DNA from 4 places in the Agrobacterium sp. 10T429 genome. Region 2 is predicted to be linked to each of the others. Evidence: riboswitches for the same ligand, from Rfam matches in the RefSeq annotation. Region 2 holds a riboswitch; each other region holds the start of a gene.
The links. A riboswitch is a leader RNA that binds a small molecule or an ion and turns the genes downstream of it on or off. The one in region 2 is predicted to bind cobalamin.
Positions count from the first base shown of each region.

Region 1 (4,814 bases), 760 kb from region 2:
GCTTTCATCCGCCATGCCCGCGATATCGGGCTCAATATCGACGCCATCAGAGAATTGATCGCGCTCAGCCAGCACCGGCAAATGCCGTGCGAGGGTGCGGACCGCATTGCCGCCGAACACCTCGCCCATGTGCGCGAAAAAATCACCAGCCTCAAAAAGCTCGAGCATGAGCTGGAACGTATCGTCTCCCATTGCCATGGTCATTCGATCGAGGATTGTTACGTCATCCGCGCACTTTCCGACCATGGCATGTGCGAAGGCGAGCATTGAGGCTGAAGAGCAGGCTTGACAGATTTCAGATTCGAGCGCATTGCATGGGACATGATCAACGAACGCGCACCCATCTCCTGCTCGTACTTTTGGGCCTACCTGTAAAGGGCGGCTCGACAGATCATTTTGTCAACAAGCCGCCGTCAGGCGGCTTTGTTGTTTTTCAAACGTCCTGACGGCACCGATAATACCGAAGGACCAGAAAAATGACCGAAGATAGTTCCCTTACACTGGAAAGACCGCCCGTCGTCATCATTCGTGGCGCACGCAAGACCGATTTGCCTGAGCTCAATGAGATGATCACCCTGCTTGCCAACTTTCATGGGGATGCGGCGGCGATTACGCCGGCGAAACTGGAACGCGACCTGTTCGGCCCGCTTCCCTGGGTGCATGGGCTGGTGGCGGAAGCCGACGGCGCATTGATCGGTTACGCCCTGATGCTGCCGCTCTACAGGGCGCAGGAAGGCCGCCGCGGGCTTGAGCTACACCATCTTTTCGTGCGTGACGGTCACCGCGGACATGGCACCGGCCAGCACCTGGTTTCCCGCGCCCGCGATATCGCCAAGCGCCTCGGTTGCGACTATCTTTCCGTCAGCGCCACGACCGGCAATGTCGCCGCGCATCGTTTCTACGAAAGCATGGATTTCGCGCCGCGCCCGGTCACCGGCATGCGCTACATGCAGTCTATCGCCTGATTGCAACCTTCGGAGACGGTCATGACACGGATTGCCATTGCGCTTGCGCAGGATTTTGCGGACTGGGAACCGGCGCTGCTTGCCGCCGCCGCGCGCGGCTATCTCGGCGTCGAGATCGTTTACGCAACCCCGGACGGCCGGCCCGTGGTTTCAATGGGCGGGCTCAACGTTACGCCCGACACATCCTATGATGCGCTTGATTCTGCTAACATCGATGCGCTCGTCATTCCCGGCGGCCTCAGCTGGGAAAAGGGAACGGCTGTCGATCTTGGCGGGCTGGTACAGCGGTTTCGCGAGAAGGGCCGGCTGGTTGCAGGCATCTGCGCGGCTGCCAGCGCGCTTGCAGGCACGGGCGCCCTTGATGACGTCGCCCATACCGGCAATTCGCTCGCCTCTCACAAGGCCTATCCGTCCTATCGCGGCGAAGCGCTCTATCGCGACCAGCCGAAGGCGGTCAGCGATGGCGGAATCGTAACCGCAGCCGGCAGTGCACCCGTCAGTTTCGCAGTGGAAATTCTGAAACACCTCGGCCTCTTTGGTCCGGAAGCCGAGGCGGAACTTGGAATTTTTGCGGCGGAGCACCGGTGAGGCTCACCTTGGTGTCGGGAGTTTTGCGGATCCTCCCACCTCATTCCTGTGCTTGTCACAGGAATGAGGTGGTGGGGAAGTTAAGCCGCGAGACCATCACAAATCACCCCCGATCAAGCACCCGGCAGACACGGGGCGCGACATCCCCGCCCTCGCCCGCAATCGCACGGCGGATATCGCGGCTGTTGAGATGCAGACTGCGACCGGCCGGCAAAGCCGAGCGTTTTATCTTGGCAAGGGCTGCGACCGTAAAGGCAGTCTCATTCTCATGAAAATAGGCGAGCGCCGCTTCCCGTTCCGGGCTGACGCCAAGGACTGTCTTGAAAGCAAGGCGATGCACGGCGCAGAAAGCGCCGTGACCGGGAACGGCAAAACGCAGCGCATCGAGTTCCTCACTCCATTCCGCTGCGCCCTGCATGGTTTCAAGCCTGCTGGAAGCGCTTCAGGAAAAACGCGCTCAATGTTCCGAGCAAGGCCCAGAAGACAAAGCTGGTCACGGTGGCGGCGACGATGAACTGTCGTTCCAGCGGCAGCGGTGCCAGCGCATGTTCACCTTCCGGCGGCAGGGGCGCGCCCACCACATGTGGAGCAACGATCAACTCCAGTGCGAGCACGATTGCCCAGGGTTCGCGCCGGAATGCGATCAGCGCAATGCCGCCTGCGGTCGCCGCAACCGTCGAAAGCCACCAGATTTGACGCGCCTCAAGCGCGGCCGCCGGGCTGCCCGGCAGTTCCGGCGGCAGGCCGATCATCGGCGCAAGCATGACGGCGGCAAAACCGGCCACACCCCACAAAAGGCCTTCGCGCCAGCCGGCATCGGTGCCGCGCAGCGAGATGAGGCCGGTCAGCACCAGCGCATAACCGATGGCGGTCAGCACGTTGGCGGCGACCGTATAGGCGGTGCGCTCGAAGCCGTCGGCCGGAGACCAGGCTTCCTCATTATGCTCGTGCGCGGGAACGGCAGCGCCGGTCGTGGCCGGAGCATCATGGCTGTGGGGCGCTTCGCCACCGGCATTTTCATAGGTTTCCGCCTTCAGGATCAGCGGCGTGGTGCCGAAAGCCTGCATGGCCGAAACGGCGAAGCCGCCAACGATGCCGACGAGGACGGCGGTAAAAACGATATTGCGAAAGAACGACATGCTTTTTCCCCTCAATGGCAAGGGAAAGCATTGGCATGACGCGTGTCATGCGCGGCGTTGTGAACGGCTTCCACATGCGAAAAGCCGACAAAACCGATGACGAACAGACCAAGCACGATCGCCGTCAGCGATTGCGCGAAGCTGCCCGTTTTTGCTGAAACGGCGGCATTTGCCGTATTCTGGTTGATGGACATGGTGACCCCTCTTACGGCGCGACCCCGCGCCTTTAGACGCGGCGAAACGGCAAACGCCGTGCAGCCGCATGCGATACACTTCACCACGGGGATACGAGACTGACACAGGGCGGCACGTTCAAGCACCACCACCCTGAAATTCCGCTCTTCCGGACACCCCGCCGGCATGGACATTTCCGTGATGGCAGGTCTCCTGGCTTACGGGTCAAAACCTGAAACACCTTCCCGGCATTGCCCTCGCCCATATCCGGCGAGATGCTTACCAGTGGCATTTCGTTTCAGGCTCTCCGCTCACAGTTGCGGGGGCAGCCACGAATGAGGATGTCTCCCTATCGTGTTCCCTTTTCACCTTCCGGAACGCCCGGAAGGAACCATCACAGGATCGTTATCCGATGGGTGTGGGTGGGAGTCAATGGCAGGCCGGCGTGAGAATTGCGCGCCGTGGCTGGATGCCGGATCAAGTCAGGCATGACGGCAAAGGGCTACCGTGCCGGGATGGCCTTCAGATAGGCGGCGATCGCATTGCGGTCATCAGCCGTCAGATGCGCCATATTCTGCTGCACCTTGACCATGGAGCCGCCGACGCTGTCGAATTCCGGGGTGAAGCCGGTTTCCAGATAGTTGGCAATATCGGCCGCCTCCCAGCTTCCGACGCTCTGCGAGCCGGGGGTGATATCGGGAATGCGGCCCTCGCCTTCGGGATTGGGACCACCGGCCAGCCATTTGCCATCGAGAAAACCGCCAAGCGCATTGCGCGGCGTGTGACATTCGCCGCAATGGCCCGGGCCTTCCACCAGATATTGGCCGCGCAGCAATTCGGCATTGGCATCGGCAAGCTCGACGCGGGGTGGCGCGGATGTATCGAAATAGAGGAATTTCCAGCCGCCCAATGCCATGCGCATGTTGAAGGGGAACGGCAGTTCATGATCCGGCGCGTCATTCTGGCTGGCGGGCAGAACCCGCAAATAACCGAAGAGGTCGTTGATGTCCTTTTGCGTCATGCGGGCATAGGAGGCGTAAGGGAAGGACGGGTACAGATGTTCGCCGTTCTTGCCGACGCCACGCGTCATCGCATCGCCGAATTCCGAAAGCGTCCAGCCGCCAATGCCATGCTGCGGATCGGAGGAAATATTGGGCACATGGAAGGTGCCGAAGGGGCTTTTCAACGCTTGCCCGCCCGAAAGCGTCAAAAGCGCATCGCCCTTGGCATCTGGTGCCGCATGGCAACTTGCGCAGCCGCCCGCCCAGAACAGCGTTTCGCCATTGGCAAGGTCCGGCTCGCCAAGGCTCACCCAGTGGCTGGGTGCCTGACGCACAGGCGCGGTGACCCAGGCGAAAATACCGAAACCGGCAATGGCCGCCACCGCGATCCCGCCCGCGAGCTTCGTCCAAATGGAGGCCATGACCCCTCTCCCCATTATCACCTGATGAGATCAGGCATCATTCCCGCTGAAAAAAACGCCGCCGGGAAGCGGCGTTCTTAATAGGATCACTTCTTCAGACGGTAGGTCTGGTGGCACGCACCACAATCGGCACCGAGGGTCTGCATGGCGGCGGTGACGCCTGCCTGATCGGCGGGAAGGCTGGCGAGGACCTTGTCCGCATCGGCACCGAGCTTGGCGGCCTTGGACTTGAAGTCATCGAAATTTTCCCAGATCGCGGGTGCCGCAGCACTGCCGGTCTCGCTGCCCGGGGGAAACTGGTCGGGGAAAGCCTTGGCGTTGGTGCTGATGGTCGTCACGGCAGCCTTTACGGCTTCGGCGTCATAAGGCTTCTGGCCCTTGGAGATGGCAGCAAGCGCCCCCATGGAGCCGCCGATCTGCTTCATCATGCCTTCACGTTTTTCGACTTCGCCGGCAGCGTAGACCGCTCCGGCGCAAAGACAGCCGAAAAGCATGGCCGCCGCGATGGTTTTCAGTTTCATACAC
Region 1 covers NZ_JBFTGV010000001.1:767,987-772,800, reverse strand. The annotation lists gene AC1DCP_RS03775 (MerR family transcriptional regulator) at 1-270, shown strand, start outside; gene AC1DCP_RS03770 (GNAT family N-acetyltransferase) at 477-965, shown strand; gene AC1DCP_RS03765 (type 1 glutamine amidotransferase family protein) at 987-1,553, shown strand; gene AC1DCP_RS03760 (hypothetical protein) at 1,657-1,971, opposite strand; gene AC1DCP_RS03755 (CbtA family protein) at 1,976-2,692, opposite strand; gene AC1DCP_RS03750 (CbtB domain-containing protein) at 2,704-2,886, opposite strand; cobalamin riboswitch at 3,053-3,277, opposite strand; gene AC1DCP_RS03745 (c-type cytochrome) at 3,369-4,289, opposite strand; gene AC1DCP_RS03740 (c-type cytochrome) at 4,376-4,810, opposite strand.
Region 1: it holds a riboswitch for cobalamin, as region 2 does, so the genes downstream of both, AC1DCP_RS03750 (CbtB domain-containing protein) here and nrdH (glutaredoxin-like protein NrdH) in region 2, are expected to answer to the same signal.

Region 2 (4,814 bases):
TATCTATGATCTTTTCCGGACCGATTTCGTAAGCATCCTGATAATATTCGAGATTGTCGTTCGAAAGGTAGGAAGCCGGATAATAAACACGGCCGATCTTGCCTTCCTTGCGAATCTCAATCTTCGAGACGATGGGATGGATCGAGGAGGTCGAGTGGTTGATATAGGAGATCGAGCCTGTGGGCGGCACGGCCTGAAGGTTCTGGTTATAGAGGCCGGCCTCCATGACGGCCTGCTTCAACGCTTTCCAGTCCTCCTGTGTCGGAATGGAAATGCCGGCTTTCTCAAAAAGGTCGCGGACCTTATCCGTCGCGGGCAGCCATTCCCGGTCGGTATATTTATCGAAGTAGTCGCCCGAGGCATATTTGGAGTTTTCAAAGCCCTTGAAGCTCTGGCCCCTTTCCGTGGCAAGGCGATTGCTGGCGCGGATGGCGTGATAGGTCACCGTGTAGAAATAGATATTGGTGAAATCGATGCCCTCTTCGGAGCCGTAGAAGATGCGCTCGCGCGCCAGATAGCCATGCAGGTTCATCTGACCAAGCCCGATGGCGTGGCTCGCATCGTTGCCCTTTTCCACGGAGGGGACAGACGAGATGTGGCTCATGTCAGAAACGGCCGTCAGCGCCCGGATGGAGGTTTCGATCGTCTTGCCGAAATCAGCCGAATCCATTGCTGAAGCAATGTTGAGCGAGCCGAGATTGCAGGAAATATCCTTGCCCATATGGCTGTAAGAGAGATCGTCGTTGAACTCGCTCGCCTCGCTGACCTGTAGGATTTCCGAGCAGAGATTGCTCATGCTGATACGGCCGGCGATCGGATTGGCGCGGTTAACCGTATCCTCGAACATGATATAGGGATAACCGCTTTCGAACTGAATTTCTGCGATGACTTGGAAGAACTCGCGTGCCTTGATCTTCTTCTTGCGGATGCGGCTGTCGGCGACCATTTCCTGATATTTTTCGCTGACGGAAATCTCGGTAAACGGCACGCCATAAACCCGCTCAACATCATAGGGTGAGAACAGGTACATATCCTCGTTGTTTCTCGCGAGTTCGAAGGTGATATCAGGGATCACCACGCCGAGCGAAAGGGTTTTGATGCGGATTTTTTCGTCGGCGTTTTCGCGCTTGGTATCGAGGAAACGCATGATATCGGGGTGGTGGGCATGCAGATAGACCGCGCCAGCGCCTTGGCGCGCGCCAAGCTGGTTGGCGTAGGAGAACGAATCTTCCAGCAGCTTCATGACAGGAATGACGCCGGAGGACTGGTTTTCGATCTGTTTGATCGGCGCGCCGGCTTCGCGAATATTGGTCAGGGACAGTGCTACGCCACCGCCACGCTTGGAAAGCTGCAATGCTGAATTGATGGACCGGCCGATGCTTTCCATATTGTCTTCCACACGCAGCAGAAAACACGAAACCAGCTCACCGCGGCTTTTCTTGCCAGCGTTGAGAAAGGTCGGGGTTGCCGGCTGGAAGCGGCCGGAAATGATTTCATCCATCAGATCGCGGGCAAGCTGCTCGTCGCCACGCGCCAGAGCCAGCGCCACCATACAGACGCGGTCCTCGTAACGCTCCAGGTAACGCTTTCCGTCGAAGGTCTTCAGCGTATAGGACGTATAATATTTGAAGGCGCCGAGAAATGTCGGAAAACGGAACTTTCTGGCATAGGCCTCGTCGTAGAGGTCACGGACGAAATTGAAGGAATACTGGTCCAGCACCTCCTGTTCGTAATATCCCTCGGTCACGAGATAATCGAGCTTTTCCCTGAGATTATGGAAAAACACCGTGTTCTGATTGACGTGCTGAAGGAAATATTGCCGTGCCGCAAGGCGGTCCTTGTCGAGCTGGATCTTCCCGTTTTCATCGTAGAGGTTCAGCATCGCGTTCAGCGCGTGATAGTCCAGTCCCGCGTCCAGGTGTTTCTGCGCAGCGGTTACTTGTTGTTTGGCATCCGTGTTGCGCACCGCGCTCGAGGTCAGCGTGTCCAAAATCGTTCCAATCCATGATTGACGTTGGCGACATCTTCCTCCGTGCCGAGAAGCTCGAAGCGGTAGAGAAACGGCACCGCGCATTTGCGCGACACGATATCTCCGGCGGATGCGAAAGCTGCGCCAAAATTCGTATTTCCCGCCGCGATGACGCCGCGAATGAGATTTCGGTTTGAGGGCTCGTTCAAAAACCGGATAACCGGTTTCGGTACCGCTCCTTTCATGCCGCCGCCCCCATAGGTGGGGGTGACGAGAACATAGGGCTCCGACACGTGAGGAACGTCTTCCTCGGCGCCGAGCGGCAGGCGAAGCAATCGTCGCCCCAGTTTCTGAAGGAAGCGATGAGTGTTCTCAGACCGGCTGGAATAATAGACGATCAGCCCCATCGCATCGCCTCCTCAGCTGATCGAGCCAATCATGTCCGGACGGAAACCAGCCCAATGGCGTTCGCCGGCAACGACCACGGGAACCTGCATGTAACCAAGGCCGCGAACGCGATCGAGGGCATCCGCATCTTCGGAGATATCGACGATCTCGTAGCTGACACCGATGCGGTCAAGCGCACGATAGGTGGCAGTGCACTGGACGCAGGCGGGTTTGCTGTAAACGGTGACGGTCATTGTTTCCTCTTTCGAAGCCGCTTTTACGCACGGCTCAACATTGCCCGCCTGCAATCGCAAGCGGGTGGCGATGGTTCTGTCATTCTGGCGAGGCGCGCGGGTGAGGCCGCGTAAGATCGCTGTCTACGCCGACGAGCGTAGAAACTCATAAAAATGCACTGGCATGACTTCACCCCGAAGCTTGTTCTGGAGGGGGCAGAAAAGGGCGCACGCAATTCATTTGCGTCATACACCTTCCTTCCGGACACCCCGCCCGTGGACGTTTTCGCTCAAGGCAGGTCTCCTGACTTGCGGGTCAAAACATCCATTCCCACCTTCCCGGAGCTTTTAGCGCCAGTGGCTCAAATCGGAACGATGCTCACCGCTTACAGTTGCGGGGGCAGTTTCGGCATTGCTTCACCATAATGGTGTTGCGCACCGAATTCCCGTCTTAGCTCCCGACGCTTGCGAATCGAAAGAACCTTGAACACCACATATAGTATATGAGGAATTTTTTTCGTCAATAATTAGACATGCGAAAGCCCCACCCTGTGGATCAAAAAGATTCAACACATGGTCAACAAAGGCTTAACGGTGAATGCTCGATGCCGCCTACGGACGGAAGCGGCGGGTTATTCCCAGATATCGATGCGAATGTCGGCGGGGCGGGAGTTCTCAATCACCCGCTTTCCGTTGGGAAGATCATTTTCGAACAGTTTGGCGTGAATCTCGGTCGCATCGAGACCATAGCCCTGCCATCTATCCCGCAAGCGTTCCTCGAGCACCGCAACGGATGGGCCTACGAAGACGGTAAGATCGAAGCTGCCGGAAAGCTTCGTCCACGGCGCCTCGTTCAACAGCAGATAGTTGCCTTCGGCAAGAATGAAGCGTGTTTCTGGCGCGATGGCGCGAGCGGAGGCAATGGCAATTTCGCGGGAGCGGTCAAAAACCGGGACAAGAACTTCCTGCCCGCCCTGACGAACTGCGGAGACGATATCAAGAAAGCCGCGCACGTCGAAGGTCTCCGGTGCGCCTTTTCGCGGCAAGAGCCCCCGTTCTTCGAGAATACCGTTATCCATATGGAAGCCGTCCATGGGCAGGACAGCCGCAGCCTCGCCGCGCGCCACGAGGGCACCGCACAGGGCATCCGCCAGCGTGGATTTGCCGGCCCCAGGGGGACCGGCAATGGCAATGATAAAACGAGATTTATCCTCAGCCCGCCGAAGAACGTCTTCGACGATCGTTTCAAGCTTCAACGTCATGCGGCCAGCGTTTCCTTTGGCGCTTCCTTGGCGCCCGTCATGAAGGCGACGGCGTCGGACATGGTATAGTCCTTCGGATTGATGACGCACAAACGCTTGCCCAGCCGATGAATATGAATCCGGTCAGCAACCTCGAAAACATGCGGCATGTTGTGCGAGATGAGAACGATCGGTAGCCCTCGCGCGCGTACATCCAGAATAAGCTCGAGAACGCGGCGGCTTTCCTTGACGCCGAGCGCCGCTGTCGGTTCGTCAAGGATGACGACCTTGGAGCCGAAGGCGGCTGCACGCGCCACCGCAACACCCTGGCGCTGGCCGCCGGAGAGGGTTTCCACCGCCTGATTGATGTTCTGGATCGTCATCAGGCCGAGTTCAGAGAGTTTCTCGCGGGCAAACTTTTCCATCGCCGGACGGTCCAGTGCCCTGAACAGGCTTCCCTGAATACCGGGTTTGCGGATTTCACGGCCGAGAAACATATTGTCGGCTATGGACAATGCGGGAGACAGCGCAAGGTTCTGATAAACGGTTTCGATACCAGCCTTGCGCGCCTCGATCGGCGAGCGGAACTGTACCGGCTTGCCTTCCAGCCTGATCTCCCCTTCATCGGGTGTCACCGCACCGGAAATCGCCTTGATGAGAGAGGATTTTCCAGCACCGTTATCACCAATGACGGCGAGGATTTCGCCCGGATAAAGGTCAAAATCGGCATTGTCGAGCGCAGTCACACGACCGTAGCGTTTAACGAGATTGCGTGCTGTGAGGATAGGTTCTTTTGCCATCAGCCTGCTACCTTTCTGATCCACTGGTCGATTGCGACAGCCAAGATGATAAGGACGCCGATCAACAGATAGGTCCATTGTGGGTCTGTTCCGATAAGTCGCAGGCCGAGAGAGAAGACACCGACGATCAGCGCGCCGAAGATCATGCCCATGATTGAGCCGCGTCCGCCAAACAGCGATATGC
Region 2 covers NZ_JBFTGV010000001.1:5,851-10,664, reverse strand. The annotation lists gene nrdE (class 1b ribonucleoside-diphosphate reductase subunit alpha) at 1-1,990, opposite strand, end outside; gene nrdI (class Ib ribonucleoside-diphosphate reductase assembly flavoprotein NrdI) at 1,978-2,376, opposite strand; gene nrdH (glutaredoxin-like protein NrdH) at 2,389-2,610, opposite strand; cobalamin riboswitch at 2,867-3,090, opposite strand; gene AC1DCP_RS00035 (nucleoside triphosphate hydrolase) at 3,222-3,851, opposite strand; gene AC1DCP_RS00030 (ATP-binding cassette domain-containing protein) at 3,848-4,630, opposite strand; gene AC1DCP_RS00025 (ABC transporter permease) at 4,630-4,814, opposite strand, start outside.

Region 3 (4,814 bases), on a different contig from region 2:
GGCAAAGGAAATCCGCCGCTTCGGCATCACGCCGAAGATCGCGCTCGCCAGCCACTCCAATTTCGGGTCGCGCGATTCGGAAAGCGCCCGCAAGATGCGCCGCGCCCTGAAGATCGTGCAGGCAGCGGCACCCGAATTGGAAGTGGACGGCGAAATGCAGGGCGGCTCGGCACTTTCGGAAGCGCTGCGCAAGCGCGCCATGCCCAACAGCGTGCTGACCGGCGAAGCGAACCTGCTGGTCTTCCCGAACCTCGATGCCGCAAACATCACGCTCGGCGTCACCCGCACGCTGACGGAGGGCCTGCATGTCGGCCCCATCCTGCTTGGCACGGCTCTTCCCGCCCATATCCTGTCGCCCAGCGTCACCTCGCGCGGCGTTGTCAACATGGCGGCCTTTGCCGTCGTGCAGGCATCGCACCCTTCGGTGTGATGAAGGCGTATTAACGCAGTTTTGAACATGCTGTTGCCGCATTGCGGCAACAGCTTATGTTATCTTCCTGAAACACGGATTTCCCGAAGCATAACACCCTCGCCACCGGCCGGGGACATCGAACGGATCGCACCATTGACCCGGCGCCGCAGCATTATCGGCCTCCTGCTTCCCCTTGTTTTCATCGCCCCGGCCGCTGCTTTCGCGGATCAGGTCTGCGATACGCTTTATGCGCAGCTGCGCGAACCGCCGCGTGTCATCGGCAACACAGCCGAGGTGCGGCGTTACGCCAATGCGCTCACCCGCCAGAACATCGAGATCCGCAGGATCAGGAACGATCTGCGCCGTTACGGCTGTTCATCCGCAAGCGTCACCGTTTATGGCAGCCCGAATGCCGAACTCTGCGCGGAAATCAGCGACGCGATGGCGGATGCGCAGAGCGAACGCGATGCCATCATCCGTGACCGCGACTATGCCATGGCGGCCCAGGGCAACGTTGATGGCGACATCAGACGCCAGCGCATTCTCGCCGCCCTTGACGCCAATGGCTGCAGCGCCATTCCGGAAACGGAAGCGCGCCAGCCGACGGCCCCCGATGTGGCACGTTACCCCGACGCCTTCGGCCAACAGAGCAATCCGCCGGGACAGGCAGGGCTTTCGCCCTACCCCAATGCCGCTGCGGAAGGCGGGCTCAGGACGCTGTGCGTGCGCACCTGCGACGGCTCGTTTTTCCCCATCGCTTCCAATGCCTCGCCGCTCGATTTCCGTGCGCAGGCCGAACAATGCCAGAAAATGTGCCCGGGTACGCAGACGGAGCTTTATTTCCACTCCATGACGGAGCAGGAAACGGCTGACATGGTCTCGGCTGAAACAGGAAAGCCCTACAAGGACCTGCCGACCGCCTTTGCTTATCGAAATGCCTCAACAAAAGCCCCAGGCTGCGCCTGCAACATGGCCGCCTATCACGAGGAGATGAAGCAGCAGGAGGCTGCGCGGCCGGAAGCTGAGAAACCCTATTCCAGCATCACGACCATTCCATCACCGCAAGGTGACACCCCCAAAAAACCCACCGAACTGCAGCAGGCCGCAAAGCCGCCGGAACAACCGGTTCCGGAACGCGACTATGACCCGAACAACAGCAGGGTCCGCGTCATCGGCCCTAAATTCCTGCCCGACCAGACAGGCCGGATCGACCTGAAGAACCCGGCGCTGAAGGGCATTCAGCCGCAGCAATAGCTCCCATCAAGCACGCGGTATGGAGTTGGCAACGCTCTATCTCACTCACAAGGCGGTCGCGTGTTCTCTTTACCGCCCGCCCCAGCGATTGCGAAACACCAGCTCCTCCAGCGGCACGCGCTGGCGCCACCCCTTCACCGCCAGTTCCGGCTCGGTATAAAGTGTATCGACGCGGCCGAGGCATAGCCAGGCGACGATCTCGATGTGGTCGGGGATCTCCAGAATGGTGCGAATGTCGCTATCGTGGAAAATGCTGACCCAGCCGACGCCGATGCCTTCGGCGCGCGCTGCAAGCCAGAGGTTCTGGATGGCGCAGACGGTGGAATAGACATCGGTGCGCGGATTGTGGGTACGGCCCAGCACCACCTTGCCGCCACGCGTCGGATCGCAGGTGACGCAGATGCTGAGCGGCGCCTTGCGGATGCCCTCGAGCTTGAGGCTGCGGTAAAGCGCCTGCTGCTCCCCCTCGAACATCGCCGCCGCCTCGCCATTGGCGCGGCTGAAGGCAACCCAGGCTGCCTGCCTGACCGCACCGTCAGTGACGAGCGTGAAATTCCACGGCTGCATGAAACCGACCGAGGGCGCGGAATGCGCCGCCTTCAGCAAGCGCTCGACCACATCTTCCGGCAATGGATCCGGAAGGAACTGGTCGCGCACATCACGGCGGGTTTCGATGGCACGGTAGATCGCCTCTCGCTCTCCCTCGGAAAACGGGTAGGCGGGCGAAAGCGCGTGATCGAATGCATTGGCGTCGAGCGAACTGGTCGCGAGTGGATCGGTCGGCATCGTCTATCCCCAACAATGCTGGCGCGCCGCCACGAAAACCGGCTCCGGTTTTCACCTGCACGACGCGCTGCTGCAACAACCTGCCGCCGTCCACGCGGTCTGGTCTATCCTGTCAGGCCGGTCTTCTGACTCGGCTTCATCCGCCCACTTTCGCCTTCCCGAATGGATTCAGTGGCATCAAGAAAAAGGGCATCCGCCTCACAGCGCTGGGCACGTTCCGGTCTTGCACCGGATTCCCGATTCTCCCGCCGTAAAGGGCGGGCACCTGACGAAGAAGCTTATGAGCAACAAAGATTGCAAATACAAGTATCTTGCGCAGCGATGCGGCAATGTGACCGTGGCCACCTCACCTGCGTATTGCGGCCTTCAGCCGCCTCGCAGACGCGCGCCGGCTGAAGCACCCCCTACCGCATCACCCAACGGGAAGATACCGCACATAAGCGAACTCATCCCCGTCCGGTGACCAGTTGGGCGAATTCATCGTTCCCTGCCCGCCGAAAAGGTCAAACAGCGTTTCGGCATTGCCGCCATCCATATCCATCAGCCGCACGCGCACGTTGAGGTCGCGCGGATGGTCGAAGACATCGGCGTCGTAGGAGACGAAGACGACTTTGTCACCGCTGGGAGACGGATGCGGGAACCAGTCGCCATAGACGCTGTCGGTGATACGCTCGACGGCCGAGCCATCCACCCGCACGCGCCAGATCTGCATCTGGCCGGTGCGGCTGGAGTTGAAATAGATCCATTCTCCATCCGGCGAATAATCCGGCCCGTCATTGCGGCCCTCACCATGGGTAAGGCGTGTCTCAACGCCGCTGTCTATGTCCATGGAATAAATATCGAAAACCTGATCGCGAATGCCGCAATAGGCGAAACCTTTCCCGTCCGGTGACCAGCCGTGCCAGTAGGACGGAAGGTTCCTAGTCATCAGACGCGGCGTTCCGCCCGTCGAAGGCAGCAGATAGATGGCACTCTTGCCGAACTCCACCTTGTCGGAAATGGCATAAAGCGAACCGTCAGGCGAAATGCCGTGGTCATTGTTGCAGATTGTCGCAAAGCCGGTATCGACCTTGTCCGGCGAAGGGTCGCCGGCAAGTGACAGGCGGTAAAGCAGGCCATCGCAGTTCAGAAGCAGGTATTTCCCGTCCGGCGACCAGTTCGGAGCCTCGAACAGCTCCGGCGTCTGCCAGACCACCCGCATCTGCCGAGTGCGGATGTTGAAGATTTCGATGGAACTGCGCATGCTGCCTCCCGGGCCTGTCGATCGTCTGGCGTGGAGCGTTGAATGGCACAAACATTCCGTTTGCATCCGCCACCGCCGTGATTATGATCCTATTGCCGCAGGCACCGCCCTGCAAATTCAAATAGGAAAAAACAGCAGCGTTCCGGCACCGCCCGCACCCCTGCCCGTTTCTCCCAGATCCGAGGTTCCGCGATGAACAACATCGCCGATCACGGCATCCGCTTCGGTCGGATCGCCGCAATGCTTCCTGTCAAGAATATCGAGAAGGCCCATGACTTTTATGTCCGTGTGCTGGGCTTCGAAAAGACCTTCGAAAACGGCAACCCTGTCGGTTTCCTGATCCTGAAACAAGGTAATGCAGAGTTGCACCTGACATTGCAGTCGACGCACAAACCGGCCCCCTTCAATGTGGCGCATATGCTGGTCAGCGACGCCGACGCGCTGCACGCGCTTTGCAAAAGCCACGGGCTTCGCATCATCAAAAGTCTGCAGGACAAGGATTATGGCCTGCGGGCCTTCGTTTTCGAAGACCCGGATGGCAACCGCATCGATGTGGGGCAGGTTATTTAACGAGATAGGGAAACGGCGCGGCGTGTCCGCGCCGTTGGAGGAAAAGGATGCTTCTTTGACATCGATATATGGCGAAGTCGCAGCATCTGCACTCCGTCACCCCGAACTAGATTCGGGGTCCAGCAAGCTCCCCCATGCCCTCCTTCGACTACCTGTCCCTGAACCGGTTGGTAATCGGATAACGGCGATCGCGGCCGAAGTTCTTCTTGGTGATCTTCACCCCGGGCGCGGATTGGCGGCGTTTGTATTCGGCGAGATAGAGCAGATGCTCGATCCGGTGCACCGTCGCGATATCATGGCCACGCGCGAGGATTTCCTCGACCGACATTTCCTTTTCCACCAGGCACTCCAGAATATCGTCCAGCACCGGATAGGGCGGTAGCGAATCCTGGTCTGTCTGGTTGGGTCGCAATTCAGCGGATGGCGCCTTGGAGATGATATTGGCGGGGATCACTTCGCCGGATGGCCCGAGCGCGCCCGGCGGCACATGGGAATTGCGCCAACTGGAGATGGCGTAGACCTGCATCTTGTAGAGGTCCTTGATGGGAT
Region 3 covers NZ_JBFTGV010000002.1:280,796-285,609, reverse strand. The annotation lists gene AC1DCP_RS06390 (NADP-dependent malic enzyme) at 1-430, shown strand, start outside; gene AC1DCP_RS06385 (DUF2865 domain-containing protein) at 566-1,666, shown strand; gene bluB (5,6-dimethylbenzimidazole synthase) at 1,736-2,452, opposite strand; cobalamin riboswitch at 2,551-2,736, opposite strand; gene AC1DCP_RS06375 (TolB family protein) at 2,865-3,695, opposite strand; gene AC1DCP_RS06370 (VOC family protein) at 3,888-4,265, shown strand; gene AC1DCP_RS06365 (NAD+ synthase) at 4,414-4,814, opposite strand, start outside.
Region 3: it holds a riboswitch for cobalamin, as region 2 does, so the genes downstream of both, bluB (5,6-dimethylbenzimidazole synthase) here and nrdH (glutaredoxin-like protein NrdH) in region 2, are expected to answer to the same signal.

Region 4 (4,814 bases), on a different contig from region 2:
CCGCGCCAATCGAAAACAGGACTTCGAGATTGCGATACCGGGCAATGTCCTGTGGTACCGTCCAGGTGATGAGGTAACGGACTGCATCGGGATCGACAGTTGATGCATCCATCGAAAACGGCAGATCAGGCAGTTCTGCAGCTAGAGCCTGCCGGAAAATCTCGCCGCGCTTGGCGTCGGAATTGAAGAGAAAAGTCATCTGAAATCTATGCTTCCCGAAGGTTCAAGCCGTACAGTGGCTTGCGAGTGTGTCCAGCATCGACTGGCAGGCCGAAAGTTCGCCCGTCGTTATGAACTCGTCCGGCTTGTGGGCGCGGCCGATATCTCCTGGTCCGCAGATGATGGCGTCGATGCCCGCCGCCTGGAACAGCCCCGCCTCCGTGCCGTAGCTGACGGCGGCGAGACAGGGGGTGCCGGTCAATTCCTCCAGAAGCAGAACAAGCGGAGCATTGGCTGCAAGCGAAAGCGCCGGATAATCGCTCATAGGCGTCCATTCGATATCGACACCCTTTGCTGCAAGAGCCTCGACGCTTGCGCGAATCGACCCGAGCAGTTCAAGCGGCGATATGCCGGAAATCGCCCGCGCTTCCAGCTCGATGGCCGAGAAATCGGGGATGATGTTGATCGCCTGGCCGCCCTTCATCGTGCCGATCTGCAGCGAGGAGTAGGGTGGCTCGAAAGTCGCTTCAAAGGGGCCTTTCGTCAGCTCATGTGCCGTCTCCACGGCCTTTGCCATGATGCCGGTCATCAGATGAATGGCATTCACCCCCTGATCAGGCCGGGACGAATGGCCGGAACGGCCACGGATGGTAATGCGAGCTGCTGCTTTGCCCTTGTGTGCACGAACCGCCCGCATATTGCTCGGTTCGCCGATAATTGCGCCGGCCGGTGCGGCGCACAGTTCAGGCAATCTGGCGAGAAGATGCGGAACGCCACGGCAACCCGCCTCCTCGTCGTAGGAAAAGGCGATATGCACGGGACGTTTCAGCGCCATGCGCGAAAATGCAGGCGCCGCGGCGAGAACCGTGGCCAGAAAACCCTTCATGTCGGTGGTTCCGCGCCCGTAGAGACGATCATTTTCCGCCCGCAGTGTAAAGGGATCGGAAGACCATTCCGGCTCGCTGGCGGGTACGACATCCATATGGCCGGACAAAACATATCCGGCGCGATCGGCCGGGCCGAAGGTGGCGAAGAGATTGGCGCGGTCGCCCTCCGGTCCCGCAAGCAGCGATACTTTCGCGCCGTGGCTTTCAAGATAATCGGCGATCCAGCCGGCAATATCGCCATTGGCGGTTCCAACGACCGACGGGAAACCGACGAGACGCTCAAGGATTTCGATTGCGTTCAATGGTCGTCTCCGCTGACCGGATTGTCATCCCGAAAGCTTAGAATGGACTGCGACGTTTATCTGCTGAAATGCGAATGATTTCGGTAGATTGTTGTGACCTTCCAGTGCTTTCAGAAAATTCGTGCTGGCGTAACCGGCTACCGTCGGATGTCGTGGGCTAGGCCGGGACCGGATGAAGGTTGTGAGCCGTAGGGGATGAGGGCCGTTGGTTATGGACCTGCTCAAAGTCGATAGTTTCGAGCTGCGGACCGTGGATATCGCGGACGTGGATGCCGATCATCTGCATGCACTCTCCATGGCCGTCGGATGGCGATATCACGCGAATGAATGGTGTTTTCTGCGGCAATGCGGCGTGGGTCTCGCTGCGCTCGATGAGATCGACCGTGTTGTCGCAACCGCGATGCTCTTTCCCTATGATCAGGGGTTTGCGACGCTTGGCATGGTCATTGTTTCCCCCCGTTTGCAGGGGCAGGGCGTAGCACCATGGCTGGTGCAGAAACTTGTCGCGAAATTCCCCACTGTCTCCCTGCGATTGAACGCGACGGGAGCGTCGCGGCGGTTGTTTTCAAGGTTGGGTTTTGCCGGCGATGCGGAAAAAGTATATCTGTTCCGGGGAAGGGCGAATTGCCTTTTCGAGATACCGCCGCCCGGCAGAAAACAACGAATAGAGCCGTTATCCGCAGGTCATCTGACTGATGTGGTGGAACTAGACCGGGCGGCTTTTGGCGTTTCGCGCCGGAACGTTTTGCAGCGACTTTTGACGCAGAATGCGGGTTACGGTGTGTTTGAGGCGGACCGTCTTACCGCTTTTGCGCTGCGCCGTGCGGCAGGGCGGGGCCACATTATCGGTCCGGTCGTTGCGGGTGCGGACATGGATGCGATTGCGCTTGTGAGGCGGCATTTTACCGATCTGGACGATGAGCTGGTGCGTCTCGACACCATCAGCGACAATAGTCTCTTTATTGATTTTATTGCGCAATCCGGGCTGGTGGTGATTGAAACCCTTACCACCATGTCCAAAGACGCGCCGCAACCGGCGCCTTCCGGCGCTACAAAAATTTTCGCGTTGGCGGGTCCGTCTTTGTGCTGAGCTGCAGCACTATCGCAATTGACGCCCCGGCGCTTGCCCCTTATGTCAGAAAGTGACGGTTCCTGAAGCCGAAGGGCAAAGGGATTAATAGGGAACATGGTGCGGCTGATTTCTATCGCCCAATGCCGTGGCTGCCCCCGCAACTGTAAGCGGATTGCCGCTCATCCTCGTGACGCCTGAAAAGCGTCATGCCACTGCACCCTTCAAGGTGCGGGAAGGCAGATGAACGGCGTATATTCGTGAGCCAGGAGACCTGCCGTCATAATATTGACCATCGTTACGGGCGGGGATGCCCGGAAGAGGAGCTGATTATGACCTTTCCGTCCGCGGAAACGTATTTAGAGTCCCGTTCTCCATCTCCACACTTGTTGTCGCTCTGTCACTACGCGTTTTGACGCGCGGCCTGCGGATCACGCCACTTTATTTAGACTGGAGAACATATGTTTCATTTCAAACGCCTGCCGGTTTCCGCCGGTCTTCTGGTTGTCGCATTAGCGGCCTTGCCCGCCGGTGCCGCTCAGGCTGCCGAAACCACCTATCCGCTGACGATCAATAGCTGCGGCCACGAAATCACCTTCAAGCAGGCGCCCGCCCGCACAGTATCGGTCGGCCAGAGCACGACCGAGGTTCTCTATCTGCTCGGCGTGGCCGACAAGGTGGTAGGTACGGCGCTGTGGATCGGCCCGGTTCTTAAGGGTTACGAGGACGCCAATGCCAAGGTGGAGCGGCTTGCCGACAATGATCCGAGCTTCGAGGCGGTGGTTGGCAAGAGGCCGGACCTCGTGACGACGCAGTTCCAGTGGCAGATCGGTCCCGAAGGCGTTGTCGGAACACCGGAGCAATTCGCCGAACTCGGTATTCCCGTTTATACCTCGCCTGCCGATTGCATGGGCAAGGACAACTCCGGCGGCGGCGACGGCGTGCGCAAGTCCGTTTTCACCATGGACCTGATCTACCAGGAGGTCCGCGACCTTGCGAAAATTTTCAACGTGCAGGATCGCGGCGAGGAAGTCGTTGCCGACCTGAAAAAGCGTGAGGAAGCCGCCCGCGCCAAGATCGCTTCGGCGAATGGCAAGATTTCAGCGGTCTTCTGGTTCTCCAGCGCCGAGCTGGATATCGATCCTTACGTGGCGGGCCGCAATGGTGCGCCGGGTTACATCATGTCCGCGCTCGGGCTGAGGAACGTTATCGAAAGCGATGAGGAATGGCCGACTGTTGGCTGGGAAACCATCGCCAAGGCCAATCCGTCCGTGATCGTTGCCGGCAAGATGGACCGCCGGCGTTTCCCCGCCGATGACGTCGCCGTCAAGCTCAAGTTCCTCGCTACCGATCCGGTTGCCAGCATCATGCCCGCCGTCAAGGCGGCCCATGCCTTCGAAATGGACGCGCAGGCGATGAACCCGACCATCCGCACGATCGAAGGCATTGAAACGCTGGCCGAGGCGATTTCCACAGCCGGTCTCGCCAAGTGAACGGTCTTTCCGTCAATCTTGGCAGGGCGGGTCTGGCTTTTGCCGCACTCGCCCTGCTGCTCGTCGCGCTGATGGCCGGTGCGGCCATCGGCGAGACTGCCATTCCGTTCGACGTCGTGGCAAAAACCATTGCCAATCGTGTCTTCCATGCGGGTTATCCGCTGGAGCCGCTGGATGAGGGCATCGTCTGGAGTTACCGCCTCAGCCGCGCCGTTGTTGCCGCGTGCTGTGGCGCCTCGCTGGCGCTGGCCGGTGCGGTGCTTCAATCACTTCTGCGCAACCCGCTCGCCGATCCCTATATCCTCGGTATTTCCGCAGGCGCCTCAACCGGGGCCGTGGCCGTGGCGCTTCTGGGCTTCGGGGCGGGGTTCCTGACGATGCCGGCCGGCGCCCTGATCGGTGCTTTTGTGGCTTTTTCGCTTGTCAGCCTTCTGGCGGTGCGGGCAGGGCACGGCAACAGCGCCATCATCCTGGCGGGGGTCGCCGGTTCGCAACTGTTCAACGCCATGACGTCGTTCATCGTCACCAAATCCGCCAATGCCGAACAGGCGCGCGGCATCATGTTCTGGCTGCTGGGCAATCTTTCGGGCGTGCGCTGGCCGGATGTCTGGCTGGCTTTGCCGGTCAGTATTGCGGGTCTTGGTGTGTGCCTCTGGTACGCACGCGCGCTTGATGCTTTCGCTTTCGGCGGGCAGGCAGCAGCTTCGCTCGGTATTCCAGTGCGCCGGGTCTATGCGGTGCTGATCTCGGTTTCGGCGGTCATGACGGCAGTCATGGTGTCGCTGGTCGGTTCCATCGGCTTCGTCGGTCTCGTCATCCCGCATGCGGCGCGCATCTTCGTTGGCGTTCGCCACGGCATGTTGCTGCCGGTGACGGCGCTGACCGGTGCAATTTTCATGATCAT
Region 4 covers NZ_JBFTGV010000003.1:276,154-280,967, reverse strand. The annotation lists gene AC1DCP_RS10605 (2-hydroxyacid dehydrogenase) at 1-199, opposite strand, end outside; gene argE (acetylornithine deacetylase) at 224-1,348, opposite strand; gene AC1DCP_RS10595 (GNAT family N-acetyltransferase) at 1,560-2,438, shown strand; cobalamin riboswitch at 2,478-2,713, shown strand; gene AC1DCP_RS10590 (ABC transporter substrate-binding protein) at 2,879-3,910, shown strand; gene AC1DCP_RS10585 (FecCD family ABC transporter permease) at 3,907-4,814, shown strand, end outside.
Region 4: it holds a riboswitch for cobalamin, as region 2 does, so the genes downstream of both, AC1DCP_RS10590 (ABC transporter substrate-binding protein) here and nrdH (glutaredoxin-like protein NrdH) in region 2, are expected to answer to the same signal.